DNA from 2 places in the Paenibacillus sp. FSL H8-0260 genome. Region 2 is predicted to be linked to the other one. Evidence: riboswitches for the same ligand, from Rfam matches in the RefSeq annotation. Region 2 holds a riboswitch; the other holds the start of a gene.
What was found. A riboswitch is a leader RNA that binds a small molecule or an ion and turns the genes downstream of it on or off. The one in region 2 is predicted to bind glycine.
Positions count from the first base shown of each region.

Region 1 (16,079 bases), 440 kb from region 2:
GCTTACTCTCGTAATAGAGATGCTGGTCATCCTTACTCCAATCTGCGGGAACCTGTAGTGAAATCCCATAGTCCTCATTGTACGCGTCACGCAATCCACTTTTCACCGTAGAAAGATCACGGATTTTTTTGCTTTTAGTATCAAAAGAAGGCTGGAAAGAGTTAAGTAATCCTGTATATTTAGCAAAATCCTTATAATTAACTGCTTTGTTATCCGTCAAATAAATCTCGTAGAGTCGACCTTCAGCATATAACAGTCTGCTTTCCCAGAGCGCTCCACTGGAATCTTTACTGATCAATCTAGCATAAGGTACCGCGGCTTTGGGGAACGACTCCCGATCCAATATCAACTCCCCACCTGCCTCGACCTCCCGAACCAGCTGTTCCAGCAGCCCATCCGCATCCACCGCAACCGCCTGGTCACTTACATGAATCTCCACATAATATAGATTGTCCGCACTTGAAAAGGTAGCCACACTTTCATCTCCACCGCTATTTCCAGCAATCAGCCCAGAGGGATAATTCAGTGTCCATTGAAAATAGCTGTTCCCAATTTGAGTCTTACCAACATCGCTGTCAATCCCAGCCTCCTCTGGCGTATCTTCTTCGTTGTCTATAGGAACTAGGGTAACCATTAGCTCACCCCCACTCCCTTGAGAGAGAGTCGCACCTAACACATCAGCTACAAAACGTAGCGGTACCATCAGCACGTCTGAAACCATCCGGGGCGCTGAGCCCAGTTTAACTTTGATCCCATCCTTCCAAGCGATATCACTCCCAATCGTCATCACCCCTGAATGTGTACCGTAGGTTACTTTTACAACATCGTTCTGCTCTAAGGAAACAGTGCTGCCAAACGTCTTTTTAAAAACCCCAAGCGGGACCATAACCGTTCCATTCTCCGTATAAGGCTGCTCGATAGCCACCTTCTTACCATTCACCGTAGCTGAAGTACTGCCAACTTTTAGACTCAGCTGTAGCTTATCTCCTTGTGAAGCTAATGCTGTTTGTATGGGTAATATAGAAAATAGCAGTAATAAGGCCAGCATCGCACAAAATCCTTGTTTTAAAATTTTAAAGCCCATTTACCGTCCCCCTCTCCAGTTTGCTAATCACTCTTCCGCGTGCTCGTCCCCATCCGTTTCATAATCATCTCCGCTTAACAATGGATCACCTTGAGTGAGCACGAGTTTACGGACGACGATATCCCCATCGCTTTGCATAACCAGCCGCACAGTTGCTCCCGGCAGGTAGCTTTTGAACAATTCATTAATATCAACTAGTGAGACCACACGATGCCCGTCGATGCTATACAAGACGTCCCCTTCAGCAACCCCTGACTTGAGCGCTTCTGAAGATACCACCTTAGTGACGGACAGCGGGTCCAGCGTTGGCAATCCCACAATCGTAGACCAGCTCGCCTCCAGCTCTAGCCCCAGACTCGGATGCTGTACCTCACCATATTTTAAAAGTTGGTTCATAATATACTGCACAGTATTCGCTGGAATCGAAAACCCCATATTTTCCACACCCACCGCTGAGTATTTCAGGCTGTTGATTCCCAGCACCTCACCTTTCATATTTACAAGCGGCCCTCCGCTGTTTCCGGGATTAATCGCAGTGTCACTCTGGATAAGACGATAAGCCGCATCTACCTCACGGTTAAGACCACTTATAACGCCTACAGTCGCTGAGTTTCGTAGAGAAAAGCTAATCGGTGTTCCGATAGCAATAACCTTCTCCCCAACCACTGTTTTGCTATTCGCTGGAATAAACTTGGCGGGCTTTAAATGGGTGGCATTGATTTTGATCAGCGCCAGATCACTAACTTCATCCAGATAGGTTTCTTTAACGCTGTAGGTTTTGGAGTCCGAAGTGACCACTATGGCATTTTGCAGATCCTTGATTACATGAGCATTGGTTACAATCCATCCGTTCGATTTCACAATGATGCCGGAGCCATGCGTCAGATTGTACCGATCATCCGGGCCACTATTCCCGCCACTCTCGTCTTTGCCGATAATGCCCACAACAGAAGGAGTGATACTTTTAATAATTCCAGGTATCGGATCTTCTGCCGCTGCTTTACTAACCACCTTACTAGTACTATCAAAAGCAAACACCGACTGACTCCATACTCCCGACAGCACTACGCCGCACAGTAATAGACCTAATCCTTTCTTCACCAGCTTCTCCCCAATACTCCTCATTCCTCACCAGACCCTCTCTTTGCTCATGGATAAATTTTACATTATATTATTTGAAAAAAGACGCCTTCAATGCGCCCATGGCGTTAAAGGAGTCTTTTGGTGCAAAGCTGTTCAATTTAGTTCTTTCATTAACTTAACCAATGCATCACCATGGCATAGTCAGAGATCACAAAAACCAGCAAGCTAACGGCTCCAAAACCAATGGCAAATTTGTTCTTCTGGGGAGCTTTCAATAGTCGAACAACCCCGACCAAAATCAAGATGGTAAATAAAATCATAAACACATCAAAGGTATGAAATTTAGACGGTCCTTGCGCGGCAACTTCTGCAAGCAGCATAACCTTACCTCCTCAAAAATGTTGTCAAGCAAGATCCAGTAATCCCCATATCACCTTCTATGTTATCGCTACCATTTGGGCGATGCAATAGGTTTTGTAGAAAAATTATGTATTTGTCGTAAAAAATATATTTTATCCCTGCAAAATCCGTAATAACGATGAGATTGATCACTGACAATTGGGGTGGCTTAGTGAAAGTACTGTGAGTCCAATCAACTCTATCGTCATGAAGGTTACAATAGAAAGTCCGTTAACTGCTTTAGAGATGAGATAAATTGAGCAGTGAATTGGAATTGGAATTGGAATTCAGAACTTAGAACTCTGGGCTCGAAATTTAGGGTGTTAATGAATTAGGGAAATATTCCCTAAAATTAATCGATTATCAGCTCATTTTGTGATTATCAGGGAATTCCTCCCTAAAAATCATTAGAAAACCGGCTATATGAATGAATCTACCCGATAATTAGGGAGGTTTTCCCGGATTTCACCTTTTATGATCTAAAAACTCGGATTTTCAGGGAGGTTTTCCCTAATCTAATAAACAGTTATTTGATAGAGTGATATGAATGATTAATTATTCGGTTTTCAAGGAACTTTTGACCCTAACGTTAGTCAATTACCCGTTAACCCTATCAACAGAATACTCCTCATTGAATCTTACTACGAACATGTCCTACATATGCCTACCTTGCCTATTATTAAATCCATTTTTTCTATAGAATCCGTATAACTTTTGCTAGAAAGATCACATCATATATCTATGAGCCGTCTTTCGTATAATTACCGGATAATCCTACAACGTCTTAAATGGCCTTGACTCCATTCTAGAGGACGAGGTTAGCCGTTCGTTGTTATTTGTTAGATATTTCCCCAGTAAAAACTATTGCTTACAACCTACAATAAAAGCCCCGGTAAGATACCGAGGCCTTATTATACATAGGTTATATTACTTACTATTTATTAAAGGGTTTCCGCCGTCTCAAGTATAAGCGCTTCGGTCCGCTCTGTATCACGAATCAGAACCGGCTTCAGATACTTACCTGTGTAAGACTCTGTGACTGTAATGATCTTCTCCGGTGTTCCTGTTGCCAGGACAGTACCCCCGCCGCTACCACCTTCCGGTCCCATATCGATGATATAATCCGCTGTCTTGATTACATCCAGATTATGTTCAATAACAAGAACAGATTCTCCGGAATCCACCAAACGATGCAACACCTCAAGGAGACGACCAATGTCATCTACATGCAGGCCTGTCGTAGGCTCATCCAAAATATAAAGTGTTTTACCCGTGCTGCGACGGTAGAGCTCAGAAGCCAATTTTACCCGCTGTGCTTCACCACCGGATAAAGTGGTTCCTGGTTGGCCAATCTTAATGTAACCAAGGCCTACATCCATTAGTGTTTGCATTTTACGATGGATACGCGGAATATTTACAAAGAACTCCGTTGCGTCCTCTACCGTCATCTCTAACACATCTGAAATGTTTTTGCCTTTATATTTCACTTCTAGTGTTTCCCGGTTATACCGTTTGCCCTTACATACTTCGCAAGGGACATACACATCCGGCAAGAAGTGCATCTCAATCTTAATGATCCCGTCTCCACGGCAAGCTTCACAACGTCCGCCTTTTACGTTAAAGCTGAAGCGTCCCTTTTGGAAACCACGTACCTTAGCCTCATTTGTCTTGGAGAACAGGTCACGGATGTCATCGAATACACCTGTATAGGTTGCTGGATTGGAACGCGGTGTCCGCCCGATTGGCGACTGATCGATTTCAATAACCTTATCGAGATTTTCTAGTCCACGAATTTCTTTATGCTGACCAGGACGCACCTTCACAGCCTTATTCAACTGCCGTGCCAGACTCTTGTAAAGAATCTCGTTGATAAGCGAGGATTTACCGGAACCCGATACACCTGTCACCGCTGTAAATACACCTAATGGAATCTTCACATTCACATTTTTCAGGTTATTCTCTTTAGCACCACGTATTTCTACCCAGCGATCATCGGTAGGACGGCGTTTAGCAGTAACCGGAATAAATTTACGTCCGCTTAAATATTCACCCGTTAATGAATTCGGATCTTTCATAATCTCTTCTGGCGTCCCTTGAGCCATAACTTGTCCACCATGAATACCTGCGCCCGGACCAATATCAATAATATAATCCGCTGCCATCATCGTATCTTCATCATGCTCTACAACAATCAGCGTGTTGCCTAAATCACGCATATGCGCAAGCGTAGAGATCAGGCGATCATTATCCCGTTGATGCAAACCAATACTTGGCTCATCCAGAATGTACAATACACCCATGAGACTTGAACCGATCTGAGTAGCCAACCGAATACGCTGCGCCTCACCACCGGAAAGCGAACCCGCTGCACGGCTAAGCGTCAAATAATCCAAACCTACATTCACAAGGAATCCAAGCCGATTACAGATCTCTTTTAAAATGAGATTGGCGATGGCTGTTTCTTTTTCGCTCAATTTTATCTCTTCAAACCAATGCTGGCAGTCTCCTATTGAAAGGTCCGTAACATCAGAAATATTATGATCGTTGATGGTCACAGCTAATATTTCTTTTTTCAGACGTTTACCTTTACATACATGACAAGGCTTAGCACTCATAAACCCTTCGATAAATTCACGAATACCATCCGAAGCAGTTTCACGGTAACGCCGCTCTAGGTTAGGTATAATCCCTTCAAAAGCAACCATCGCATCTTTCTTTTGACCGAAATCATTTTCATAACGGAAGCGGACTTTCTCACTGCCTGTACCATTCAGTAACTTATTCATATGATCAGGCGTCAGACTGCTTACCGGAACGTTTTGTGGAATTTTAAAGTGTTCACAAACCGACTTCAGAAATTGCGGATAGTAATTAGAAGTACTTCCAGTCCAAGCTAAAAAGGCACCTTCTTCAATGGATTTCTCAGCATCAGGAATAAGCAGGTCTGGATCGACAACCATTTTCATGCCAAGTCCATCGCACTCTGTACAAGCTCCAAACGGACTGTTGAAAGAGAACATCCGTGGTGCCAACTCTTCAATACTAAAACCACAAATTGGACAAGCAAAGTTTGAGCTGAAAAGCAGCTCTTCCTGGCCGATGATATCAACAAGGATTTTACCGCCCGAAAGCTTAAGCGCCGTCTCCAGTGAATCCGTCAGCCGGGTCTCCACATCGTCTTTAACAACGATCCGGTCTACCACAACTTCTATTGTATGTTTTTTATTCTTTTCTAGTTCAATATCCTCAGACAGATCTCTTAGCTCGCCGTCCACACGCACACGTACGAAGCCTTGCTTAGAGATATCTGTGAAAAGTCCTTTATGCTCACCTTTACGTCCTGAAATGATTGGCGCCAGGATCTGTAACCGAGTTTTCTCTGGATACTGCATAATCCGGTCTACCATCTGTTCAACGGTCTGGGAGGTAATCTCAATGCCATGCTCTGGGCAATGGGGATGACCAATACGTGCAAAGAGCAGCCGCAAATAGTCATAAATCTCCGTAACTGTACCTACCGTGGAGCGTGGGTTCCGGCTTGTTGTCTTCTGATCTATAGATATCGCCGGGGACAAACCATCAATCGAATCCACATCTGGTTTCTCCATTTGTCCCAAAAACTGACGTGCATAAGCCGACAAAGATTCAACATAACGCCGTTGTCCTTCAGCATAAATCGTATCAAATGCAAGCGATGATTTACCTGAGCCGCTAAGTCCCGTCAGCACGACGAAACGGTCACGTGGAATCGTCACATCGATGTTTTTGAGATTGTGCGCCCTCGCGCCTTTAATTACAATATTTTCGTTCGCCAACGGAACCTCTCCTTTTAAAAAAACTATTTCAACTTTATTTCAAGATATTCTCAAAGCCTTTTCAAAGCCCTTTCAAAGCCTTTCGATCCCTCCCAAACCCTCCCTTCCAAGGGAGGGCCCCAAGGGTTGCACCCTCTGGACACCCGCATTTTCTGGAGAAGGAGTATGGTGGGAGGTAACTTAGTGACTACGACGCTCGGAGCGCTTATCCCTGCGGGACCGCTTGGACGTTAGCGCACTAACTAAAGACAGGTACATGCAACTGTCATAAACGTTGCATGGTGCTGTCCCTGCGGGATACGCATAAGTGCCAAGTGCATTTCGGGCGCTGTCCCTGCGGATACGCATAAGTGTCATAAACATCGCGGGATACGCGACCCTCTATTGATTCAAAAAGAACGGTCTAGGACAGCACCGTTCAATACCTAATTTAAATATCGGTGATGCATTAATGGTTTGTTACTCAGCCCGAAGCTCCAGCAATGCGTCGCGTAGCTCTGCCGCGCGTTCAAATTGCAGGTTCTTGGCAGCGTCCTTCATTTCAGCTTCCAGACGCTGGATCAGACTTTGTTTTTCTTTCTTATTCATCTTGCCACCAACACCTGTGAGATAATCAGCTTTAGACTCAGCAACCTTCGTTGCCTCGATGATGTCACGCACTTTTTTATTAATAGTGGTGGGGGTGATGCCATGTTTCTCATTATGAGCAATTTGAATGGCGCGACGGCGTGATGTTTCACTCATCGCCTTCTCCATCGAATCAGTGATCCGATCACCATACATGATTACACGACCCTCAGAGTTACGAGCCGCACGGCCAATCGTCTGAATTAGTGAACGTTCGGAACGAAGGAACCCTTCTTTATCGGCATCGAGAATTGCAACTAAAGATACCTCCGGTAAGTCGAGACCTTCTCTCAGGAGGTTAATCCCTACCAGTACATGGAACGTACCGAGACGAAGATCCCGCAAGATCGCCATCCGTTCCAGTGTTTTGATGTCAGAGTGCATATAACGAACCTTAATCCCGATTTCCTTAAAGTAGTCTGTCAGATCCTCCGACATCTTCTTCGTCAAAGTGGTAACGAGTACACGTTCATCGCGTTCGACCCGGTCACGGATTTCGCTAATCAGATCATCAATCTGACCTTCTGTAGGACGGACCTCGATGATTGGATCCAATAAACCAGTCGGACGGATAATCTGCTGCACCATAGTTTCGCAGTGTTCCATTTCATAAGGTCCAGGTGTCGCGGAAACGTAAATGATCTGGTTTACTTTATCTTCGAACTCTTCGAACTGAAGCGGACGGTTATCCAGTGCAGAAGGCAGACGGAAACCATGCTCTACCAACACTGTTTTACGCGCCCGGTCACCGTTATACATCGCCCGAATTTGCGGAAGGGTAACATGGGATTCATCTACGACGATTAACATATCATCAGGAAAATAATCCATTAACGTATATGGAGTTGCTCCCGGTTCCCTGAAGGTTAGTGGCCCGGAATAGTTCTCGATCCCCGAACAGAAACCCACTTCCTTCATCATTTCAATGTCGTAACGTGTCCGTTGTTCCAAACGTTGCGCTTCCAGAAGCTTGCCTGCGTCACGAAGCACGGTCAACCGCTCTTCTAGCTCCCGTTCAATATTGACTATTGCTACACGCATCGTTTCTTCCTTGGTAACAAAGTGAGAAGCCGGAAAAATGGCGACATGATCGCGTTCACCGATCAATTCGCCCGTTAAAACATCTATTTCAGTGATCCGCTCAATCTCATCCCCAAACAATTCAACACGAATCGCATGTTCACCCTGAGAGGCCGGGAAGATCTCAACCACATCACCACGTACACGGAATGTTCCGCGTACAAAATTGATATCATTGCGCTGGTATTGAATATCCACCAGTCTGCTCAGAATCTCATTGCGCGGTTTCTCCATCCCAACCCGCAAGGACAACAGCAAGCTTCCGTATTCCATTGGTGAACCGAGACCGTAAATACAAGACACACTCGCTACAATAATAACGTCACGCCGTTCGAACAAGGAGCTTGTCGCGGAGTGGCGAAGTTTATCAATCTCTTCGTTAATACTGGAATCTTTCTCAATATAAGTATCGGAGGAGGGAATATACGCCTCTGGTTGGTAATAGTCGTAGTAGCTGACGAAATAGTCTACCGAATTATTCGGGAAAAACTCCTTAAACTCACTTGCCAGCTGGGCAGCGAGTGTCTTGTTATGCGCAATAACCAGCGTGGGGCGATTTAATTTGGAAATAACTTGCGCGACAGTAAAGGTCTTCCCTGTACCTGTCGCTCCCAGCAGCGTCTGGTGCTTCTTACCCTGCCGGATGCCTTGTAGTAATTCATCTATGGCATGAGGCTGATCGCCCTGGGGTGTATACTCGGACTCCAATTCAAAAGTCTTCGTACTGACGACAATATCACTCATTTGCCCGTCTCCCCTCTATCGTCTAAACTAGATTAATATATTATAATTGTTGTCTGAATCTTCTCTCTCCATACGACAGTAAAAAATATGGAAGATAAGAATATGTGTTCCCGTTCATTATACAGTGTTGCTTAGATCGATGCAAACCATAATACACAGAAATGTTAGGAGCTTGAAGCATGGATATTACCGCAATAATCGGCCTAGTGGCCGGACTGGCTGCGCTAATCGGCGGCTACCTCTGGGAAGGCGGAAGCCTTTCCGGACTGCTGCAGCTTAATGCAGCTTTGATTGTATTTGGAGGTACGATTGCTGCCGTAATGATCAGCTTCCCGGCAGCTAAGCTACGCTCCATTCCCGCCGCTCTGCGCATGGCTTTTGGCCGCAATCCTGAACGTGATGAAGAGAAAGCAGAAGAGCTTATCGCAATGGCCACAGTGGCCCGCCGCGGCGGCGTTTTAATGCTCGAAAAACAAGCGGAACTACATCCTGATCCTTTTACACGCGAAGGACTGTTGCTTATCGTCGATGGCACTGACCCTGAGCAGGTAAGACAGATTTTGGAATTGGAAATGGATGCGAAAGAATTGAAGCATGAAAGCTACGCCAAGATTTTTGAAGCCGCTGGCGGATATGCTCCAACGATGGGGATCATCGGTACAGTTATGGGACTCATTAGGGTACTGGGCAACCTTACGGACCCATCAAATCTAGGTACCTCTATCGCAGTAGCGTTCACTGCAACACTGTACGGAGTAGCCATCGCTAATCTAATATTTTTACCCATTGCTTCCAAAATCAAATCCCGCAGCCAAAGTGAGCTGCATAGCATGGAGATGCTGCTAGTAGGCATTCTTTCTCTACAGAACGGGGATCATCCGCTGCTGGTGCGTAAAAAACTGAACTCCTTCATTTCAGACACCACCACAGATGACCGTGCAGAAGCAAGAGGTTTTATATGAGACAAAGAGACCGGCGCAAACGGCGGGTAGAGAATCGAGAAAGCCGTGATCGTTGGATGATTACTTACGCTGATCTAATTACACTTTTACTTATATTTTTCGTTATATTGTATGCGATGAGCAGCCTGGACACTGACAAATATAATATCGTAACCAGCTCTTTATCCGAGACTTTCAAGTCGAGCAGCACTGTTCTTGAAGGCGGGGACGGTATTTTAGATGCTGGAAAGACTCCTGACAACAAACCAGAGAGTACAGATGGGAATGGAAATGCGAACGCAACTGCAAAACCAAATGACGGTTCTGATGAACAAACGGAGAATGAAACACCTTCAGCACGGGAGTTGGCATTTCGAGAACAAGAGGCGAAGCTTGCTGAGTTAATGGGTGTGATCACCCACTATGTGGAGGAGAATAATCTCGGTGAACAAATATTTGTAGCCGACAAACCGCAGGGCATAGAAATCACGCTCAGCGACCGTTTTCTTTTTGATGTGGGTAAAGCAGATGTGAAGTCACCAGCCCTTCCAGCTCTTCAGCAGTTGTCTGGCTTATTCAAAGATATCGGGGCAACGATCAGCATTGAAGGACATACGGATAATACACCAGTGTCATCAGCTTCACGTTATAACGACAATTGGGAGCTATCGGGTGCTCGTGCGCTTTCTGTGCTGCGCTTTTTCTTAGATAATGAAGGACTGAACCCGGACACTTTTCAATATGCAGGTTATGCCGATACCCGACCAACAGCAGATAATACTACGGTAGCAGGCAAACAGAAAAATCGACGCGTAGAGATCATTGTACTTCGACAGCTTCAAGAGGTGGAATAAAAGTTTGCGCTCAGAGCTAAGTTCGGCAGCAGGGGCAATGGCAATTACCACATTGAGCTAACAAGGGGCTTCATCCAATTTAATTAGGGAAAACCTCCCTGATTATTCACCTATTATCGTATCCAATCGCGGAATGAGGGAATTTCTCCCTGATTATTACTCTTTTTAGTCTGAAATAGTGGTTTTACCGAGATGATTAGGGAGGAATTTCCTAAAACCCTAACTCTCACGCTATAATCGTCTAAAATGAGGGAGGTTTTCCCTAATTCCATACTCCACTAGACCCTCAAACCACTCGATTGGGTTTAGGAATACTCGCACAATCTACATAAGAAACACAAACAGCAAGTCCCCGAATCACAGAAACTTGCTGCTAAAAATATCACACTTGATCAGACTATTTTCCGTCCCCGATTTCCAATTATTCAGCAACTAACGCGCTATAACCAGCTGCATCTAACAGACCTTTTACAGCATCAGCATACTCTCCATCAACTTCAATCTCAAAAATCCAACCCCCGCCATACGGCTGATCATTGATAAGCTCCGGACTAGCTTCTAATCCATCATTCACCTTGGTAACCGTCCCAGAGACGGGCGAATACAACTCCGATACCGTCTTAACGGATTCGATACTGCCTACGCTGTCACCGGCCGAAATGGTCGATCCTACCTCAGGAAACTCAACAAATACGATGTCGCCTAATAAATGCTGAGCATGGTCCGTAATCCCAACACGTACTACTCGCCCTTCTACTTGCTGTGCCCATTCATGCTCTTCGCTGTAAAGAAGGTTGTCTAATACTTCACTCATTTCAAGCCGCCTCATTTCCAATTTGGAGTTCTAAATTTAGTTATAGCCTAAGTTATCCCGGCTCACAATGTCAATATTACTAACAGGAAATTTAAATTTGTCATTTTTTCGACGTTTTCTTGTTGACAGCGCCCGACTATACCCGTTTAATGGAGACATACAAGAAGAAATGACGTTGTCGTCTTTTTATAGACAATAACCGTTTCTCGAAGAAATATAATTGCGGATGATGGCATAGGGAGAGACTGTCTCACTTGAAGACGGCGCCGAAGGAGTAAGCCCTAACAGGGGTGAATCTCTCAGGCAAAAGGACCTTTGTCGGACGTATCTCTGGAGAGCATCAGACGCAAGGCTAGATGCGTCAGATCACCAACGGGGAAACCTGCAAGCTAGTTACGGCAGGGTAACTCTCAGGTACAAAGGACAGAGCAGAAAGCGATTTGTGCATTTATGCATGATTGCTTCTGCCTGTCCTTTTTTCGTATGTAATCAGATCAAGGGGAGTGACGACATGGATGCTTTGAGAAGAACACCTTTTTATGATCTCTATTCCGCTTATACGGAGTCCAGGTGCATTGACTTCGGTGGCTGGGAGCTGCCAGTACAGTTTACAGGTATCGTGAAAGAGCACGAAGCCGTTCGCCAGCAGGCTGGGCTGTTCGATGTCTCGCATATGGGTGAATTCATGGTGATTGGGAGCGGTGCAGAAGACTTTTTGCAAAAAATGACAACCAATGATGTCAGCCGCCTTACAGATGGTGCGGCGCAATATACGCTGCTCTGTTATCCAAATGGCGGAGTTGTCGACGACCTACTCGTGTATCGCCTAAGCGAAGGGCATTATATGCTCGTCGTTAATGCCTCCAACATCGACAAAGACTTCCAGTGGCTGCAAGAGCATTTGACCTCTGAATTCGGCGAAGTCACGCTCACTAATGTCTCTGACGAGACGCTTTTGCTCGCCTTGCAGGGTCCTCTGGCAGAGACCATTCTCGCGGAAGTTACGGATGCTCCTATTTCAGCACTCAAGCCTTTCCATTTCATCGAACGCGCCACCGTTTGCGGTGTAGAGGTACTTATCTCCCGTACGGGTTATACCGGTGAAGATGGCTTCGAGATTTACGCTCCGCTGGAAGGTGCAGAAACGTTATGGAACGGACTGCTTGCAGCAGGCGCGCCCCACGGATTAACACCTGCTGGACTGGGTGCACGGGATACCCTGCGTTTTGAGGCGAAATTACCACTGTACGGTCAGGAGCTATCTGCTGACATCACCCCGCTTGAAGCAGGAGTACAGTTCTTCGTGAAGCTGGACAAAATAGACTTTATCGGACGCGATGCACTAATACAGCAAAAAGAAGCTGGCATTCCCCGTCGCCTTGTCGGCCTAGAAATGATTGATCGAGGCATTCCACGCTCCCATTATCCTGTTTGGGCAGATGGGGTTAAGATTGGTGAGGTCACAACCGGAACGCAGTCCCCTACGCTGAAACGTAACCTGGGGTTGGCATTGCTTGATGCTGCTTACAGTGAAATAGGCACAGAGGTTTACGTGGAGATACGAGGTAAGCAGCTTAAGGCTGTAGTGATTAAGGCCCCTTTTTACAAGTATAAACGCCTTTAGCGTCCATATAAGGACGGTGAGCTTTTAAGCGAGAAATAGAAGGATAAAGTATAGCGTGAAAATTGTACTTTCTTATATTTTAAAAAAGCCAAGGAGTGAAACCTTAATGAAGCACCGTTATCTGCCCATGACAGAACAGGACCGCGTAGAGATGATGGAGACCGTCGGGATTCAGTCTATAGATGAGCTGTTCTCCGATATTCCTGAAGCGGTACGTTACCAAGGCACTATGCCGATGTCTGAACCACTCGATGAATACGCCCTGCTGCGCCACATGAAAGGTTTGGCTGACCAAAATGCCGACTTTGATTCTCACGCCAGCTTCCTCGGCGCCGGATTATACGATCATCACATCCCTGTGGTCATCAACCATGTCATTTCCCGTTCTGAATTCTACACTGCCTACACTCCTTATCAACCGGAGATCAGCCAAGGTGAGCTGCAAGCGATCTTCGAATTCCAATCCTACATTTGCGAACTAACCGGTATGAAAGTTGCCAATGCCAGTATGTATGATGGCGCTACAGCTTTATCCGAAGCAGCGGTTCTCGCGGCTGGTGCTACCAAACGCAAAAAATTAATCGTCTCCCGTACCGTTCATCCTGAGGCTCGCCAAGTGCTACGTACTTCGGCTAATGCTTGGGGTCTGGAGGTGGTGGAGATTGACTATAAAGACGGTGTTACCGATCAAGCTAAACTTGCTGAAGCTATCGATGGTGATACTGCCGCAGTACTGGTGCAATCGCCTAACTTCTTCGGCAGCATTGAGGATCTTCGCTCGGTTGAGCCGCTGATTCACGCGGTTAAAGGTCTTCTTGTAGTCAGCGCCAACCCAATAGCTCTTGGTGTACTTGAAACTCCGGGCAAACTTGGAGCCGACATCGTAGTCGGTGATGCTCAGCCACTCGGTATTCCAGCTTCTCTCGGGGGTCCAACTTGCGGATTCTTTGCCGTAGCTGATCACCTGATGCGCCGCATGCCAGGCCGGATCGTTGGCCAAACGGTAGACCGTAATGGTAAACGTGGCTTCGTTCTTACACTTCAAGCGCGTGAACAGCATATTCGTCGTGAAAAAGCGACATCGAATATCTGCTCCAATCAGGCGCTGCTGGCTCTCTGCGCATCCGTCTATTTGTCCGTTATGGGCAAAGAAGGCATGCGGGAAGTAGGCGAACTGAACATTCGCAAAAGTCATTACGCCGCTAATAAACTTAGCGGACTAACAGGTGCTGAACTTGCCTTCTCCTCCCCATTCTTTAACGAATTTGTCGTGAAGCTTCCTGAAGGCTGCAGCGTGAGCGCTATTAATTCGAAGCTACTGAAGGACGGTTATCTCGGCGGTTATGATCTGGGTCGTGATTATCCTGAACTTGCTGGACATATGCTGGTTGCCGTAACGGAAAAAAGAAGCAAAACCGAAATCGACCAATTCGCTAGCGCACTGGAGGGCTGTTTATGAAACCGGAGCAAAGTCTAATTTTTGAATTAAGCCGTCCCGGCCGTTCGGCCTATTCTTTGCCACTATGCGATGTGCCGCAGGAAGAAACCTTGGAGTCCCTGATTCCATCAGATTTACTCCGTAGCGAACCCGTCGTACTTCCAGAAGTATCGGAAGTGGATGTCATTCGCCACTACACTTCTCTTTCACGTCGCAACTTTGGTGTAGACAATGGCTTCTATCCACTCGGTTCATGCACGATGAAATACAATCCGAAGATTAACGAAGATGTTGCCCGCTTCTCCGGCTTCGCCAAAATTCATCCCTACCAACCGGAAGAAAGTATTCAAGGCGCACTGGAATTAATGTATACCCTGCAAAATGATCTGTCCGCGCTGACGGGCATGGATGCAGTATCTTTACAGCCTGCCGCAGGTGCGCATGGTGAATGGACCGGCCTCATGATGATCCGCGCCTACCATGAAAGTCGCGGCGAGACGCGTACTAAGGTTATCGTGCCGGATTCCTCGCACGGAACCAATCCTGCTAGTGCCTCAGCAGCAGGACTTGAAACGATCACGATCCCTTCCACAGATAAAGGAATGGTCGATCTTGAAGCATTGAAAGCAGCCGTCGGTAGCGACACAGCCGCGCTGATGCTAACTAACCCAAGCACACTCGGCTTGTTCGAAACCCAAATCGTCGAGATTGCTGAGATCGTGCATGAAGCAGGCGGCCTACTCTATTACGATGGAGCCAACTCCAATGCCATTATGGGCATTACCCGCCCTGGCGACATGGGCTTTGACGTTGTGCATCTGAACTTGCACAAGACAATGAGCACCCCACATGGTGGTGGCGGCCCTGGAGCCGGACCAGTCGGCGTAAAATCTATCCTCATTCCATTATTGCCACAACCTACTGTGGTGAAGAATGAAGATAGTAGCTTCTCACTTCACTTCGGTGGTCCTGAATCCATTGGACGTGTGAAAGCTTTTTACGGAAACTTTGGTATTCTGGTTCGTGCCTATGCCTATATCCGCACCTATGGTCCAGACGGACTGCGTGAGGTATCCGAAAATGCCGTGCTGAATGCAAACTATATGATGCACCGTCTGGCGCCGTATTTCGAAATCCCATATCCGGGTGTATGTAAGCATGAATTCGTGATGTCCGGCAAAAACCTCAAGCAATATGGCGTGCGCACCTTAGACGTCGCTAAACGATTGCTCGACTTTGGCTACCACCCGCCAACCGTGTACTTCCCTTTGACTGTTGAGGAATGCATGATGATCGAGCCGACGGAAACCGAAAGTAAAGAAACACTGGACGGCTTCATCGATACGATGATTCAGATTGTGAAAGAAGCGCAGGAGACACCGGAAATCGTAATCAACGCACCGCATACTACAGAGATTAGCCGTTTGGATGAGACACAGGCTGCGCGTAAGCCGGTTTTGAATTGTTCTTGCGGGTAAGGATAATGTCCTCCTCTAAGAAAAATTCTCTCGGAGTCTCTCGAAGATGTAACCGAATCCTTCATTAGGTGGCTACTATTCTTGCAATAATAGAAGCC
Region 1 covers NZ_CP150298.1:6,312,678-6,328,756, forward strand. The annotation lists gene MHI51_RS28150 (stalk domain-containing protein) at 1-1,084, opposite strand, end outside; gene MHI51_RS28155 (S1C family serine protease) at 1,112-2,209, opposite strand; gene MHI51_RS28160 (DUF2759 family protein) at 2,338-2,547, opposite strand; gene uvrA (excinuclease ABC subunit UvrA) at 3,508-6,381, opposite strand; gene uvrB (excinuclease ABC subunit UvrB) at 6,841-8,832, opposite strand; gene MHI51_RS28175 (flagellar motor protein) at 9,012-9,794, shown strand; gene MHI51_RS28180 (flagellar motor protein MotB) at 9,791-10,627, shown strand; gene gcvH (glycine cleavage system protein GcvH) at 11,049-11,441, opposite strand; glycine riboswitch at 11,668-11,766, shown strand; gene gcvT (glycine cleavage system aminomethyltransferase GcvT) at 11,953-13,065, shown strand; gene gcvPA (aminomethyl-transferring glycine dehydrogenase subunit GcvPA) at 13,172-14,524, shown strand; gene gcvPB (aminomethyl-transferring glycine dehydrogenase subunit GcvPB) at 14,521-15,981, shown strand.
Region 1: another riboswitch for glycine. It lies ahead of gcvT (glycine cleavage system aminomethyltransferase GcvT); the one in region 2 lies ahead of MHI51_RS30050 (amino acid permease).

Region 2 (16,079 bases):
CGGCTGGGGGACAAGTTCAAGCGTGAGCTACTGCCGGGCGCAGTGGTCATTAGCATTTGTTTTGCCCTTCCAGGCATGCAGCCTGTCCGTACCATAACATGCACGGACACACTGCGTACCAAGGTATATGTATACACTTTTTAATTCAGGATTACCCCACTACTTCTCTTCTGATAAGGTGGTAATTCCTGAATTTATTTCAGTTTATCCACTTGAAGTCCCCCCCTTTCTATTAACCTCTCCATCTTTGCCAAAAACAATGAATTGCATGGATTTTATACTACTACCGAGGTAAGTGATTTGTGCAGGAGAATGAATTTTATCCTAAATATAACTTTTTGGATGTCTTCTCCATCTAATTATACAGAGGGCCCTCAAGGAGGAAAAATCATTTGCTGGAAAACGAACTGGATATCAAAAAAGCGCAGAAAGGCGACCACGAGGCGTTTACCCGTCTTTTCAGGCAACTGGAATCCCAGTTGTACAGATTAGCCAAAACCATTCTGCTAAAAGATGAAGATTGCGCGGATGCTCTTCAGGAAACAACACTGAAGGTGTATAAAGGGTTGGCCAACCTTAAACAGCCTAAGTTTTTTAAAACCTGGGTTATACGCATCCTGATTAATGAATGCAATCAGTTACTTCGTATGCGAGAACGAACTATAGCTGTGGCGGAAATTCCCGAGGAACCGGTCGTTTCCTATGTGCATTTTGAAGATTCAGGCAACGTAGACCTGCAAAGCTTCATTAATCAGTTGGACGAATCCCTGCGGCTTGCTATCGTGCTTTTTTATTATGACGATTTATCCATTAAGCAGATTGCAGATGTGCTCGACATCTCCGAGGGAGCGGTCAGGGCACGACTTCATCGCGCACGGAGATTGTTGTCCAAACAGATACATCCTGTGCGGGAGGAGGGTCTTGCTAATGAATAATAACAATTTAGAAAAGCAGATCAGGGAGCTAGGGAAAGCTAATATACAGGAGCTTCCTCCTTTACTACGATCACGGCAGGATTCGATTTATGCATCGCTGGCCACCATTGTCCAGGATCCTGTGGAAAAGGAAAAGAAAAAGCGGATATATCCAAAAATCACAGCTGCTGTGACTGCGGCGATATTGTTAAGTGTTATGCTAACGGCTATCTATCCGCCTACGTTGGCCAATGCGCTCAAGCAGCTTCCCTTGATAGGCGGTATTTTTGAACGGGCAGATGATATAGGGTTACAAGCGGCCCAGCGTCTGGGACTGACTTCCCGTCTAAACAGCAGTGATACCCATGAAGGGATCACCTTGTCTGCCGAAGAGGCTGTATTTGATGGCAGCCGGTTGGCATTCTCGGTGAAGCGTGAGGGAGAAAAACTGGAAGGTAAGCTAGCCGGAGTAACGATTGGAGCGGATGGGAAGCCTTTTTTAGCGAAAGGTGCAATAACCTCTGCAGAAGTATTGATCGACGGCGCTTCCCTGGAGCAATTTTCTGATGGTCTCTGGAAAGCTATGCCGTTTCTAAGCTGGATAGAAGGTGCGGAAAGCAACACAGCTATTTTTAGACTAGTGGATTCCTCGAATTCCGGAATCTCCAACAAACCTTTTCCTGATCGATTTGTATTGACCGTAACTCTTGGCTTAAACGGTATGGATGAACCGTTTGTTCTCCAAATTCCTGCGCGGAAGGCTACGATTAATAAAATTTCTACACCTGATATACGCGCACAAGTTGGAGGATGGAGTTTGATCCTGAAAAAGCTGGAATATAGTCCATTAACGACACGCCTGTCGCTCATGCTGGAACAGGATACAAACGAAGACCATGCAGCATTGAGTTTAGTGGGCTTTGAAGTAAAGGATCAACAAGGACAGGTGCTGAAAGATATTTCACAGAAAGTCCTCTCGACTTCCAATAGGTCACTTAATGTCGATTTGCTTACTGAGCCATTTGAGAAACACCCTAATATGCTCACAATCCGTGGCTATCTTTATGAGTTTGAGAACCCACAAAGTAAGAATGGAGCATTTAAAACAGACAGTTCTGGAAACCCAGTGAAGCATTATATTGACGGTCTAGAGATAAACGTGCTAGTTAAATAAAAATTAAGGAGCTTGATAATATCATGAAAAAAATGACTAAGAAGATGTCTGTAATTTTAAGTGCTGCTGTATGCCTAGGAGCGTTGGGAATGCCAGCTTTAACCCAAGCATCCAGTGCTCAACCCGCTGTTGAAGCTTCCCTGAATACAACAAAAATGGCCGATTCACACGATCAGCTTACTTTAAAGGGCAGTGCGCAGTTTGATGGTAACTATATTAAGATCGACCTGAGCCGTGAGGGATCGTTATTTTCAGGAATGCTCGCAGGAGTAACTTTAAATGATAAAGGTGAGCCCTATCTTGCAGAAGGTACTATTGTGGGAATAGACGCCAAGCTCACTCAACCAGGAGGCATGGATTTAAAAACACCTCGCTGGATCAGTGACGGTGATGCCAACAAGGCGGTTGTTGTATTGCAGACCGGATGGCTAACTGAGCAACAAAAGGCAAACCTGGCTTCCTCTGAATTGAGTATCCATGTGAAGCTTAACGGAATCGATGAACCGTATGTACTTAAATTTTCTCTCAAGCAAGCAGCATTAGTGCGTAACATTCAGCTGCCTGCTATAAAGAAAGACAACCAATTTGAAATCAAAACCACCCGTGTTGCTGCGGGAGAGACTTCTGTGCGTATCGCTTTAGCGATTAAGGGGGTTGCCACCCAAGCGCAGGCTTTAGGATATGACATTTATGATAATCTGGGAAATGAATTAGAATTTATTGCAAGGGATTCTGTTGCAGCAACTCAAAATACGGTTTCTGAAGATTTATTGTTCGAAGCACCTAGCTCAGCGGCAGAATATCTGATTATCAGACCGTATCAAGCCGTATTTGAAAAAGGCAACACCGGGGCTTATAAAGTAGATGCCAAAGGCAATGTAGTTAAAAATTATAACAAGCAACTGGAGATCAAAATCCCTCTAAAATAATCGTTAGCGCAGCAAACATAAACATATTTATCTAGGAAAAGGGGATTACCTCTCCGGCCGAAGGCTTGAGGTAATCCCCTTCTTTCAACGGAAAGAATGTTCCGTTTTACTGGTCATTTATAGATAAAAAGCGGATAGTAGCTGTTGTCCCCTTACCTTCAGAACTACTATAGTAAATTTCCCCGCCGTACTTTTCTACGATATTAAAGCAAATCATTAATCCTAAACCTGTTCCATTACTTTTTAATGAATAAAAAGGAGTCCCTAGCGACTTAACCTCAGCTTCCGACATCCCGCTTCCTTCATCGATGATTGTTATCTCAATAAAATTATTGTTCCTATTCGCCATAATAGAGACAGATCTACCAACATCCGAAGCCTCTAAAGCATTTTTTATTATATTAATAAGCAGCTGCTTAAATTCAATTTTATTAATAGAGATCTTGCAGTCTTCTTCTACATAGGTAACAATTTGATTATCAGATAACATTGCGTAGGAATGGAGCAATCCTGTGACACTCTCAATAACATCCTTCACATCTACTTTTTCTAGTTTTTGTTCTCCATTTGGCTTTGAAAGGGTTAGAAATTGCGAGATAATCTGTTCTACTGTGTTCAATTCATCAATCATTAATTTAAATTTTCTTTTCATAGGATCATCAAATGAAGGATCCTCATCAAAAAACTGTAAAAAACCTCTAACCACTGTCACTGGATTTCTAATTTCATGCGCAACGGCAGCTGTCAATTGTCCAACCATCTTTAAGCGCTCAGATTGCTGTAATTGTTCATAATAAAGCTGCTGTTTTTTCATCCGTTTAAATGATATTTGAAAAATGAAAAATAATAACACTTGAACCGCTATTATATTAATGAAATTCCCTAGAATATCATAATGTAAATATGTATATAGATCCCCTCTATCAATCAAGAGGATATAGCCAAATGTAATTACCATCAGTATTCCATTTATAATGAAGGAAAAATAGAACAATTTTAAATCAAAAAATAGAATAGAGAGTGCAGGAATAAGACAAATGAGGATATAGGTAGTCCAAGTTTGAGGATATAAAAAGAATAGCGTATAAAAATACGCAAATCCAAATAGAATGATAATCTTTCTAAAAGTATGTGTCTCATGCTTAGGGTAAATCCATAAACAAACCGTTAGAAACGCCACACATAAAAAATGAATGATATAACCAAAATCAATTCCATCTAACTCTAGAGTAGATAGTATTAATCCAGACATCATAAGAACGATGATCATTAACATTAATATGTAATAGGTTTTTCGATTCACCCGACTGTAGAACTCTCTCATGAATTCACCACTTTTAAATTGATTGTCGAAATAAGAATTATATCAGCTGAAATAGTAATAAACAATAACTGAAAAAAACTGTAAACTCAATACCCCATTTAATTTCTGAAACTAGTAATTATTGCTATAATTATTGTATTCACTTTAGTTCTGATATCTAAAGCATTAGGATGGTGTACCCTATGGTATTTGCATTTTTATTTATATTCGCTATGTACGCGGCAACTAACTATTACATTGCGAGAAAGATTTTTAAATGGTTACAACATATATTTTCACATATAAACGGGATCATATATGGAGTCATCTACAGCTTATGTGCGTTAACCATCATTATTAATTTACTATTGTCTTCTTCAGCTATGACGACCGATTCAAATATTGTTAATTTTATTGGTCAATTCGGGGACTATTGGATGGGTATCTACTTCTATTTGTTCTTGCTTTTGATCCTTTCAGATGTAATCTTACTAATTAGTAAATGGATCAAGGTCCTCCCTTCTCCTACACCAGCACGTGTTATTTTTCATACAAGGTTCATAGTATTAATTCTAGTCATAGGATTGGTGTCCTATGGGATTTATAATGCAAATCATTTAAAAGAAGTCACCTATCCGCTCCAAATACATAAAAACACTTCATTAGATCAGTTAAATATCGTCCTGATCAGCGACTTACATTTAGGCTACGTAAATGATGTAAAGTTTATTGAAGACGTTGTTGATCGTATTAATGGACTACAGCCGGATATGGTGTTGATGACAGGAGATATATTTAATGGTAACTACTATGCGCTCTCTAACCCTTCCAAAGGAATAGAGTTATTAAGTACTATTCAGTCAACCTATGGAGTTTATGCTTGTTTAGGTAACCATGATGCAGGACGCTCATACGATGAGATCGTGAACTTTATAGATAAGAGTAATATCAAACTTCTAAATGATGAGCATGTCGTTATTGATAATCAATTCGTTGTTGTTGGCAGAAGGGATTCATCACCGATTGGTAATCAAGGGAACCCCAGAGCAATGACTTCAGAAGTGATGAGTGACATTGATACAAATATGCCCGTTATCGTAATGGATCATCAACCAACCAATAGGATTGAATACGCAGATGACGTTGATTTGATACTTAGCGGACATACGCATCAAGGACAAGTATTCCCTGCAAATCTGATCACCAATGCTATGTTTACAGTAGATTATGGCCACTATCAGAAGAATCCTAACAGCCCTCACGTCATCGTTACATCTGGTGCAGGGACTTGGGGACCGCCATTACGAATTGGCACGAATAGTGAGATAGCACAAATCAAAGTTGATTTTAAATAGAGGATAATTTTAGACTGATTAAAAAACATGGAAGAATATCCCGATAGCATACATAAGTTCGAAAAAGAGCATCGACCTCATTAATGAGAAAATCCACCACCGTATACGGTGGTGGATTTCTATGTCTGCCTATCCAACTGTAATATCACCAAGCATCCTCACCGACTAATCATGCCGAATCTCCGTGTTAGTCCGAATACCTTCGAGACGTGCTCTTGGATCAGGCGTTATTCTTTCCCTCTTTCTTCTATTTATCGAATACAAAACAAATAATAATATAAACCATAGAGGCGTCAACAATAAGGCCGGACGAGTTTCATCAGCAAATAGCATAATTATGAGTATGATTGCAAACAAAGCTAGAACAACATAATTCACAAAGGGTGTAAACGGTGCTTTGAATTTTGATTTGGCCTGCAATTCCGGCTTCGTCTTTTTATATCGCAAATGGCAAATTAGAACGACGCCCCAAACCCAGATGAAACAAATGGCACTAATTGTTGTCACGATGCCAAAAGCCGTCTCCGGAATCAGCTTACTCAACAAAGCGCCTACAGATAAGACAAGTGTGGATATGAATAAAGCATTACTTGGTACATGATTTTTATTAAGCTTTGCAAAGTTGGCTGGAGCCTGGTCATTTCTGCTTAGATTGTATAGAATCCGGCTTGTTGAGAACATCCCGCTATTACAAGCGGACGCAGCTGAAGTTAATACAACGAAGTTAATAACCCCCGCGGCAATCGGAATCCCCACTAAACTAAATGTTTTAACAAAAGGGCTTTCTGCCGGGTTTAGTTCTGTCCAAGCGTTGATGCATAATAAGGCAATAATAGCACCCACGTAGAAAAATAGAATTCGCAAAGGTATTTTATTAATCGCCGATGGGATAGTTTTTTCTGGATTGGAGGTCTCTGCTGCCGATACGCCCACCAATTCCACACCCACAAAAGCAAACACAACCATTTGAAATGAAAGCAGGAACCCTGAAATGCCGTTTGGAAATACTCCCCCATGTGCCCAAATATTACTGAGCGCAACGGTTCCGGTAGTTGTTTTGAATCCAATCACCAGTAAGACTACCCCGATAGCAATCAAAGCGAGAATAGTGATTACTTTAATTAAAGCAAACCAAAATTCCAATTCGCCAAAGCTTTTTACCGTTAATAAATTGAGTCCTAATAAAATAATTAAACAAATGACTGCGGGTATCCATTGCGGGATATCAAACCAATATTGTACATAGACCCCAACAGCTATAATATCGGCCATAGCCGTCATGATCCAACAAAACCAATAGGTCCATCCGGTTACAAACGCCGCCCGCGGTCCAAGATAGTCTTCGGCAATGTCTGTAAAAGATTGATAACCTGCTTTAGACAACAGAAGTTCTCCTAATGCCCTCATCACAAAAAAAATAGCGATACCCACGATTAAATAAGCAAAAATGATGGATGGTCCTGCCAGCTGTATAGCTTTACCTGATCCTAAAAATAATCCGGTACCGATGGTTCCACCAATCGCAATGAGCTGAACATGCCGATTCTCTAAATCTCTCTTTAATTCTTGTGCTGCCATTTCAAACTCCCCCTTATGTGAAAAAATGTACAAGTAAAAATGATAACAAAAAAGAGATTGGATACGCTCCAATCTCTTAGGTCTAAGAATAATAAATAAAATACATTCCTTTATTCTGACGATGATCAGAATAACAAATGAATTATCTAGTACTCTTCTGTCCTTTTGCCTGAGATTGTGAACCCTTCGGCGCCGGGGGAATCCCCCACGGTCTCTCCAGAAGCTGCTCCTGCTATAGTGTGATCCATAGCAATCATAGCTTGCGAATTATTTAATTGTTATGCCGCTAACTTCATTTTTAATATTTTTCAATACTAATCATTGTCAAATATTTTGTCAATAACATTAATTACCGCTGGATTTAAACACATAATACGGATTTTTAATAAAAATGCGAGAAATTAATAGCCTAAACGAGGGTAAAATGCTCGTTTTTAAAAGCTTCTCCTCTAATTGCGATTTACTTTAAGACCCAAAAGATTACTATTTGGAGTACGTATTTCATTTAGATTTTGAAAGCGTTTTATTAGAGGAGTACAGGTAGCTTGTTATGCATGGCAACTAAGTGAGGGGGAATTTATTTGAGACAAAAAACAAGCAATAGGTTTATGAGCGCACTCAAAAAAGACGGGCTTCTTTATATGATGGCACTGCCCGGCATATTAGCGCTGTTGGCCTTTTCCTACTTGCCAATGGCAGGGTCGATTTTAGTGTTTAAGGAATATCGCTTTGACGGAGGTATTTTTAACAGCCCATGGGCAGATCCCATCTTTAAAAACTTTCAATTTTTCTTTAACAATTTTGATACTGCAATGCGGGCGACATTTAATACGATAATGTTCAATATTTTATTTTTTGTATTTGGCACCATCTTCGCGGTAGCGATTGCTATTATGCTCAATGAAATTTCTAGTCGCCGATTCGTCAAAGTTAATCAAAGCATTATGTTTTTTCCGTTTTTTATGTCTTGGATGGTTATTGGCTCCATTCTAAATGCAATTTTGAATAATGAAACAGGCTTTCTAAATCAGATTATTAAAAGCATCACCGGTTCAACTTATGATTTTTATGCTACGCCGTGGATTTGGATTCCGATTCTGGTCATTGTGGTGATTTGGCAAAGTACAGGTTATAACTCCATTATTTATTTTGGTGTGTTGACTGGCTTTGATTCCTCCATGTATGAAGCCGCCGAGGTAGATGGCGCCAGTAAACTTCAGCAAATTTTTAAAATTACAATTCCTATGCTTAAACCGACCATCATTATTTTGTTTCTATTATCGGTCGGCAATATGCTGCGCGGTAACCTAAATATGATTATCGGCTTGACGAATATGAACCCGATTTTGTTACCCTTCACGGATCTGATCGATGTATTTGTTTATCGCAGCGGCGTAAGAAATGGTGAGATGGCGTTTGCGTCGGCGATTTCGTTATATCAATCTGTTTTTGGCTTCTTCCTTGTTATTATCGCTAACAAGATTACAAGCTGGTACGACAAAGATTCCACATTATTTTAAGGGGGTGTCTATTTGAAACGATCAAATGCTGATAAGTTAACTAATATAGCCTTTTATGTCTGCTCAGCAATATTTGCACTATTCTGCTTGTTCCCGATTGTTTTAGCGATTTCCGGTTCACTGTCTGATGAAATGGCGATCACTATGCAAGGTTTTTCGATTATTCCACGTCATTTCTCATTGGATACTTACCGTTATGTATTTTCCAATCTTGATTTTATGATCTTAAAAGCCTACAAGATAACATTGTTTACGACAATATTTGGCACACTACTATCGGTGTCGATAACAGCATGCTTTGCCTACGTCATTTCCGTAAAAGATTTTAAGCACCGTAATAAACTGGCGTTCTTCGCTTACTTTACTCTGCTGTTTAACAGCGGTATGTTGCCGTGGTATTTAGTGACCACACAATTTTTCGGCCTGAAGGATTCGTTGGCAGCATTGATTTTGCCTTATTCAATAAATGTATTCAATATGTATCTGCTACGTAATTTCTTCAAGTCCATCCCACAAGAATTGCTGGAAAGTGCACAAATTGACGGCGCTGGTCATGGGCGGATTTTTATGCAAATGATGCTGCCGTTAGCCAAACCGGGGCTTGTTACGATCTCATTATTTTATGCACTGCAATATTGGAATGACTTCTATTTACCATTAATGCTCAATAATAACCCCGAGCTATATACGATGCAATACATCTTGTACAAAATGATGGCCAATATTCAATACCTTGCAGCCAATCCAAGTGGCACCATGGCAGGCCATGTTATTCTGCCCTCGCAAACGATTAAGATGGCAATTACCTGTATTGCGATTGGTCCGATTATCTTGCTGTATCCCTTTGTACAAAAGTACTTTGTTAAGGGCGTTACTGTTGGCGCTGTAAAAGGATAATAAGAAAAAACAATAGTAGTTAGGCCTATTTGAATTTTAGTAGGCTAAATATAAATTTGGGAGAGTGTTCTTATGGGCAAATCGAGAAAAGGGTTCACCTTACTGCTTGCATCTTTACTGCTGGCGGGACTTTTAAGCGGATGCGGCGGCAAGTCGCAAGGGGACGAAGCTGGTAGCAACAATAACAATAATGGCAGTGGCGATCAGCCGACCAAAGCAACGTTAGTGCTTTACGGGGAGCAGTCAAAACGTATGGCTGATTTTGCGAAAAATGAGTTTCATGACAAGGTTCTGCAAGCGATTAACGTCGATGTAAGTATTCAATATTTACCATGGACCGAGTATGCAACTGGTAAAACCGAGCTAATGCTTTCATCCGGCGAAAAATTCGCCACATATACCGATACAGCATTTATGGCAAAATCCGTTGCCAAGGGCTATTACGCTGATTTGACTGAAGCTGCTGAAAAATATGCTGGCGATTTAAAAAAAAATACGGGCGGCGATGAAGCGTTTGACATCTGGAAGGTCAACGGAAAGCAATATGCATTACCTTTCGGCAATAAACCAAATGCTGGAGAAAATTATGTGATTATTGCACGAGAGGATCTGCTGCAAGAAGTCGGTATGACCGATTTGAAAACCGTTGAGGATGTTGAGCAATTTTACAAATTGGCAAAGCAAAAATATCCTGATATGATTGGCTCAGGACGCGGCTGGAGCTTGAATATCTTCAATGGCTCGATTAATTCGAACATTAATATTTATCAGCCGTATAGCTTTATTATGACCGATGGCAACAAGCCGGAAGATCCGACTGTCTACAGCTTTTATGAATCGGATGAATACAAACAAATGGCGGATATCGCCCGCAGATGGAATAAAGAAGGTCTTATCCCAAGCTACGCCTTGTCAAATCCTGCACAAGCAGATTCATCGTTTTTTGCAGGCAAAGCATTATTCGGCATGGGTGCAAGCTATCGCGTATTTGAGTATATGGATGCCATACGCAAAGCTAACCCTAATGCGGTGTTCAAAAACTACTATTTAGGTGATCCTGCGAAAAAACCACTAATGTCACGCGGCACATATTCTACAGCGTTTGCAGTTGGGGCTAATGTAAAGGGTGCTGAACTCGAGGGTTACGTGAAGTTAATTAACTTACTGCAAAGCAGTCAAGAATGGACAGACTTTATTCTGTATGGCGTTGAAGGCAAAGATTATAACCTAACTGCTGATGGACAGATTGAGTTTATTAATCAAGATACATTGTTCGACACTTGGTTGCCTGATAACATTCATTTCACAAGATTTAGAGATTATATTACTGAAGAACAAATCAGTACGTATCAAAATTGGAACGAAGGCTCGATACTACAAAAAGATATTGGCTTCTCCTTCAACATGGAGCCCGTAAAAACGGAATACGCTCAAATGCAAGCCGTAGAACAAGAATATATACAACCCATATCACAAGGTTTTAAAGACTATGACTCCAATATTGACACTGCCTTGAAAAAGCTGCGTGATGCCGGTTTAGAAAAATTTATTGCTGAATATCAAAAACAATTTAGTGAGTTCATTTCCAGCAAAAAAGCAACTAATTAAGCTTATATGACTATCGGAATAGCCTGATTCATCAACTCACAATTAGGCTATTCCTTCATAATTTCATATAAGGAGGGAATGAAGCTATTGAAGCTGTTGAATCCAGGCAAACAATTTGTAAGTAAATATGCCAATAGATGGCGCAAAAGCTTTAAGTTCAAAGTCTATATGAACTTTTTATCCATTTCTATTATTACTGTAATTATTATCAATGTTGCGGCCTTCCAATATTTTAATGTATATATGAAAAATCAAATTAACGACATGTTGCGAAATAAGCTGGAAAATATCAGTACCGTATACAACAGCAAACTAGATCAATACCGTCGCCTGACAGAGCTTATTAATAAAATGCCCAAATCTATTTCTTACATTTATGACTATGAAAACACCAGCGTATTGGACGCGATAGAGATAAGCAATAACTTACACCCGATTTTGAATGCGAACGAATCCGTCAACTCCATTTTCTTTTTTAATCAGGATGACATTATTTATGAACTGGATGACTACTATCTTAATCGAAATGAAAAACAAAATATTTTAAAGCAAGTACTGCAATCTAAGACGGATCGTTATCCTATTCCGATTACATTAGCAGATGGCAGCCAGCGACTCGTATTTTTTCAAACCTCGCGCACAGCCTTATACGGCACTAGTCAAAGTGGTATTATCATAGTCTCCAATACGGAAACATTACGTAAGAGCATTCTTTCCAGCTATGAAGATCAGTCTGACAGTATATTAATCGTAGATAATCAAACAAGCCAAATTATAACTGAACAAAACAATAATTATCCCATAGCACCAACTACACTAAATGAAATAGCGCATGCCACAGATGGCTATAACAGCTATTCATCAAAAAATAAGGGTAAAGATGAAGATATAGTAATTTCGTATGTAAATAATGGGCATGAAGGATACAGTATCGTTTCCGTCATGGACTATCAAAGCAGTATTGAACAATTACTTAAGGCTAGAAATGCGATTATTATCTTCTCCATCTTCATTATTTTCATTGCGCTATTATTAAGTTATGTGTTCACTAATAAAGTTTACAAGCCAGTTAATCATATGCTGCTCAATATTTACACAGCCTTCAGAAACTCGGAGCAGGATGATGAAGAGGAGCAAGAACATGGAAACCATTATGATGAGATACAAACAGCATCACTGACAATCTCGAAAGCGCTTTCTAAAATGAGTGCCTTGGAATCACGGCACAGCAGCAATGAATTTATAGATTTTCTTCAAAAGCGTAACTATAGTCAACAAAATGCAGACCCGCAACTGCCGCGAGAACTGAAAAGCCTGCAAGAAAAGCTAGGAGATCAAGGACATTATCGCGTTATCAGTGTAGAAGTTACTGCACCTTCTGCTCTAGATCTCGATTATAATCTCTTACTTCTTTTGCAAAATGTCGGGCAACAAATATGGAGCCAGGAAATAGATTATAAAGCCTATCCTATAAGCAGCAATCAGTTCATTCTAATTGTCAGCGAAGGGAGGTCGGGTATTTTACTAAACGATCTGCAAGTTGTGGCGCAATACGCTGAACAAATGATTCATAAGCTTGCCGAGAACTATAAAGTTCATATCACTATAGGCATTTCACAAATAGCATATAACTTGCAGCAATTACCGGATTCCTATGAACAAGCCCAACATTTGATAAGAAATAAATTGTTTTGCTACAAGCAGACGTACTTTATCTTTGACACCTTTACACCAAGTAGTCTATCCAAAGGGCAAGCGAATGAGTTGACACAGAAGATTTTGGAGCTAATTAAAAGCAACCAATTGCAAACGATCCCTCTTGAAAATATAGAAGCTTTACTTGAGCTTGTGAAAAATATTGAGTATGAAGCAGGTTTAAGTTATTTAGCCAATTTGCTTGCTGATGCTGCTATGCTAGCGCATAACTCCATAGTAGAAAATAAGGAATACCGTAGCATCTATCTGGATGTCTATGTGAAGCTGCAAAGCTGCAATAATATTGATGAGCTTAGTACCCTGCTAAAAACAATGCTCGACAGTGCTTGTTTAGAGTTAAAAACTTCCCGTTCATTAACGGTGCAAAACAACATTATGAAGGCGATCGAGTATATCCATGAGCATATTAACGATAATACGCTATCCATTGATGCCCTTGCTGAAAAATACAATATGAGCTCATCGTACTTTAGCAAACTGTTCAACAGCTATACGCAGAAGACCTTTCCAGATTATATAAATCAATTAAGACTGCAAAGAGCCGCAGCTCTACTGGTGGAGAAGAAAGATTTCAATATTAACGACATTGCCAGCGAAGTTGGCTTTAATAGTAGTTCTTATTTTGCTGCTGCCTTTAAGAAGAAATATGGGCTGTCACCGTCGCAATACAGGATCAATTATCTTGATGTTACTGCAGAATCAGCTGGAGAATGACACATAGAACACATGGCGGCGAACCATCTCCAAAAAAACCTAAAAAGGCACCCGAAGGGGCGCCTTTTAGGTTTGGAATACACGTTGTATTAGTGGCTTGTCAGCCAAGCCGCCAACTCTTCTGTCTGACTCAGAATAGCTATCGGGTCCCAGTAGCCGGAGCGATCGCTTGTCCAAAGAAATACGTGATCATTTTTGACTGCTGGCAGTGCGCCCCAGATCGGGTCGGCTTTAAGTTCATCCAGCTTTTTCGAGTCGGAGGTAAGAATAATATAGTCACCGGCATACTTTGGTAAGACCTCAGCAGAGAATGAAGCCCAGCCCGGATCGGCCATTTCGGCGGCGATATCCGCAGGAGGCTTAAATCCCAATCCATTATAGATTGGTTGTCCACCTTTGCCGAAGTCTGTTCCGACGGCCATCAAGCTGTTTTCAGACCATTCAATAATGGAAAATGTGCTATCTGCTGGCACAACCTTCAATACGCTCTCCTTGGCATTGGCCATACGGCTGTCATAGTCTGCAAGCCAGGTTTTGGCCTTATCTTCTTCACTAAGCAGCTCACCGAAATAAGCCACTTCCTCATGTACCGTTTTTAAGGAAGCGTATGGAATAACGACCGTAGGTGCGATTTTTGACATCTGCTCATTTAGCTCAGGATAGAAATCATCCATAATAATCAAATCGGGATTAAGCGACAGAATTTTCTCTACATTTCCATTTCCGTCCCCTATATTCTCAACGTCTTTCAAATACTCCTGAAAATATGGATTTTTAATATGATGTTCGGAGGTTCCGATGGGTGTAATGCCCAGCGCAATTAAGCTGCCGAGATATTCACCTGCAACAATTCTTTTGGGATGAAGGGGGATCTCCACCTCACCGTTAACCGTTTTAACGATTTTGGTCTTCGGCTGCTGTGAGGCAGCATTCTCCGTAGCACCGTTTGTACCACATGCGCTCAGTACCAAAATGAAACTTAACAGCAATACCGATGCCAGCGTAGGCCTTGAATGTTTAAACATGAATGAATCTCCCTCTTGATCAAAATGATACTGATAATCGTTATCAATATAATCAGTATAGTCAAATGATTCAAGGGCAACAATGGAGGATTCTATGTTTGTGGCAGGACTATCTTCTAGTTTGTTCTTTCTGGAATGCAATTCTCTATAGCTAATCGGGGAAACACCCTTATACTTTTTGAACAGCCTGCCCAAATAACTAGGATCTTGATAACCGACGCCCACTGCAATTTCTTTCAGCGTAGCATCTGTTTCCAGCAGAAGTGCCACCGCTTTTTCGATGCGCACCTTAATTAAGTAATCAATCGGGCTAAGTCCAGTACGGATTTTGAAGTAGGAAGATAAATGGGGGACGCTATAGTTCAGGCTTTCCGATAATGATTCCAGCGTAATGTTATCCGTATAATGTTCATGGATAATGTCGGCGATCCGGGCGGCCAGATCACGCTTAGTCGTATTAACACCGTGCACCGACATTTGATGGAGTAGCTCATACACAAACTGATGAAGTAAAGTGCGAACATGCAACCGCGCAAGCGGCTGCGGCTTCCCCCACTCCTTAAACATCTCGCTCACTATGCGATACAGCGCTACCGAATTGTCAGGCGTCATGCTGTACGAATGATCAAAGGATTTAGCGCCCTCGTATAGCGTAGCAATCTCTAAGGGTAGTGAGGGATGCATACTCACTTTATAATAAATGCTATAGTAATCCAGCCCCTCGCTGCCTGCGTCAATGTTGAGCACAGTTCCTTTGCCTACATGAAGCACTGTAAAGCGCTGTAAACGGTGAACTTGGCTTCCCAGGTTAACTGTAGCATTACCGTGAATCGACATAAGAAACAACCTTGAGGGGACGTAATAGGAAGGTATAGATTCGCCAGGTCTAAGGGTCATCCGACGAATATCAACTACTTTGCAATTCACGTGATTCCATACAGCAATAAGGTCATTGATGTCCATGATTGACTAACACCTTACATGTTTTCGTTTGAAGCCGAGCTGCGATTTATCAACTGCCTTTTGAATATTAATTGAAGCATTCAAAATCTTGCTTTTTGCACTACCGGTATGGACTTCCACCGGGCCAACGTCCTTTGCAATCTCAACCGCTTTATCATGAAGCGGCAGATAGGATACGCCCACAGTGTAGATGAAATTGTTCATTGCGTATTTCGTTCGCTCAGGAGCATCATGAATCGTATTTTTAGCAAGCTCCAACATAGCGGCCAATTTTTCTGCGGAAAATTCACTGTCCGGGCGATTTCCGAGCAGCCAGCAGTAACAGTTCCAGCCCGCCGACATTTTCAGCTCTATCTCACTTGCAATCCATTTATCAGAAACCT
Region 2 covers NZ_CP150298.1:6,755,664-6,771,742, forward strand. The annotation lists gene MHI51_RS30020 (class I SAM-dependent methyltransferase) at 1-144, shown strand, start outside; gene MHI51_RS30025 (sigma-70 family RNA polymerase sigma factor) at 393-935, shown strand; gene MHI51_RS30030 (DUF4179 domain-containing protein) at 928-2,088, shown strand; gene MHI51_RS30035 (DUF5643 domain-containing protein) at 2,112-3,017, shown strand; gene MHI51_RS30040 (HAMP domain-containing sensor histidine kinase) at 3,124-4,341, opposite strand; gene MHI51_RS30045 (metallophosphoesterase) at 4,524-5,675, shown strand; gene MHI51_RS30050 (amino acid permease) at 5,841-7,253, opposite strand; glycine riboswitch at 7,401-7,483, opposite strand; gene MHI51_RS30055 (ABC transporter permease subunit) at 7,835-8,773, shown strand; gene MHI51_RS30060 (carbohydrate ABC transporter permease) at 8,786-9,670, shown strand; gene MHI51_RS30065 (DUF3502 domain-containing protein) at 9,743-11,278, shown strand; gene MHI51_RS30070 (helix-turn-helix domain-containing protein) at 11,357-13,708, shown strand; gene MHI51_RS30075 (AraC family transcriptional regulator) at 13,798-15,696, opposite strand; gene MHI51_RS30080 (DNA alkylation repair protein) at 15,703-16,079, opposite strand, start outside.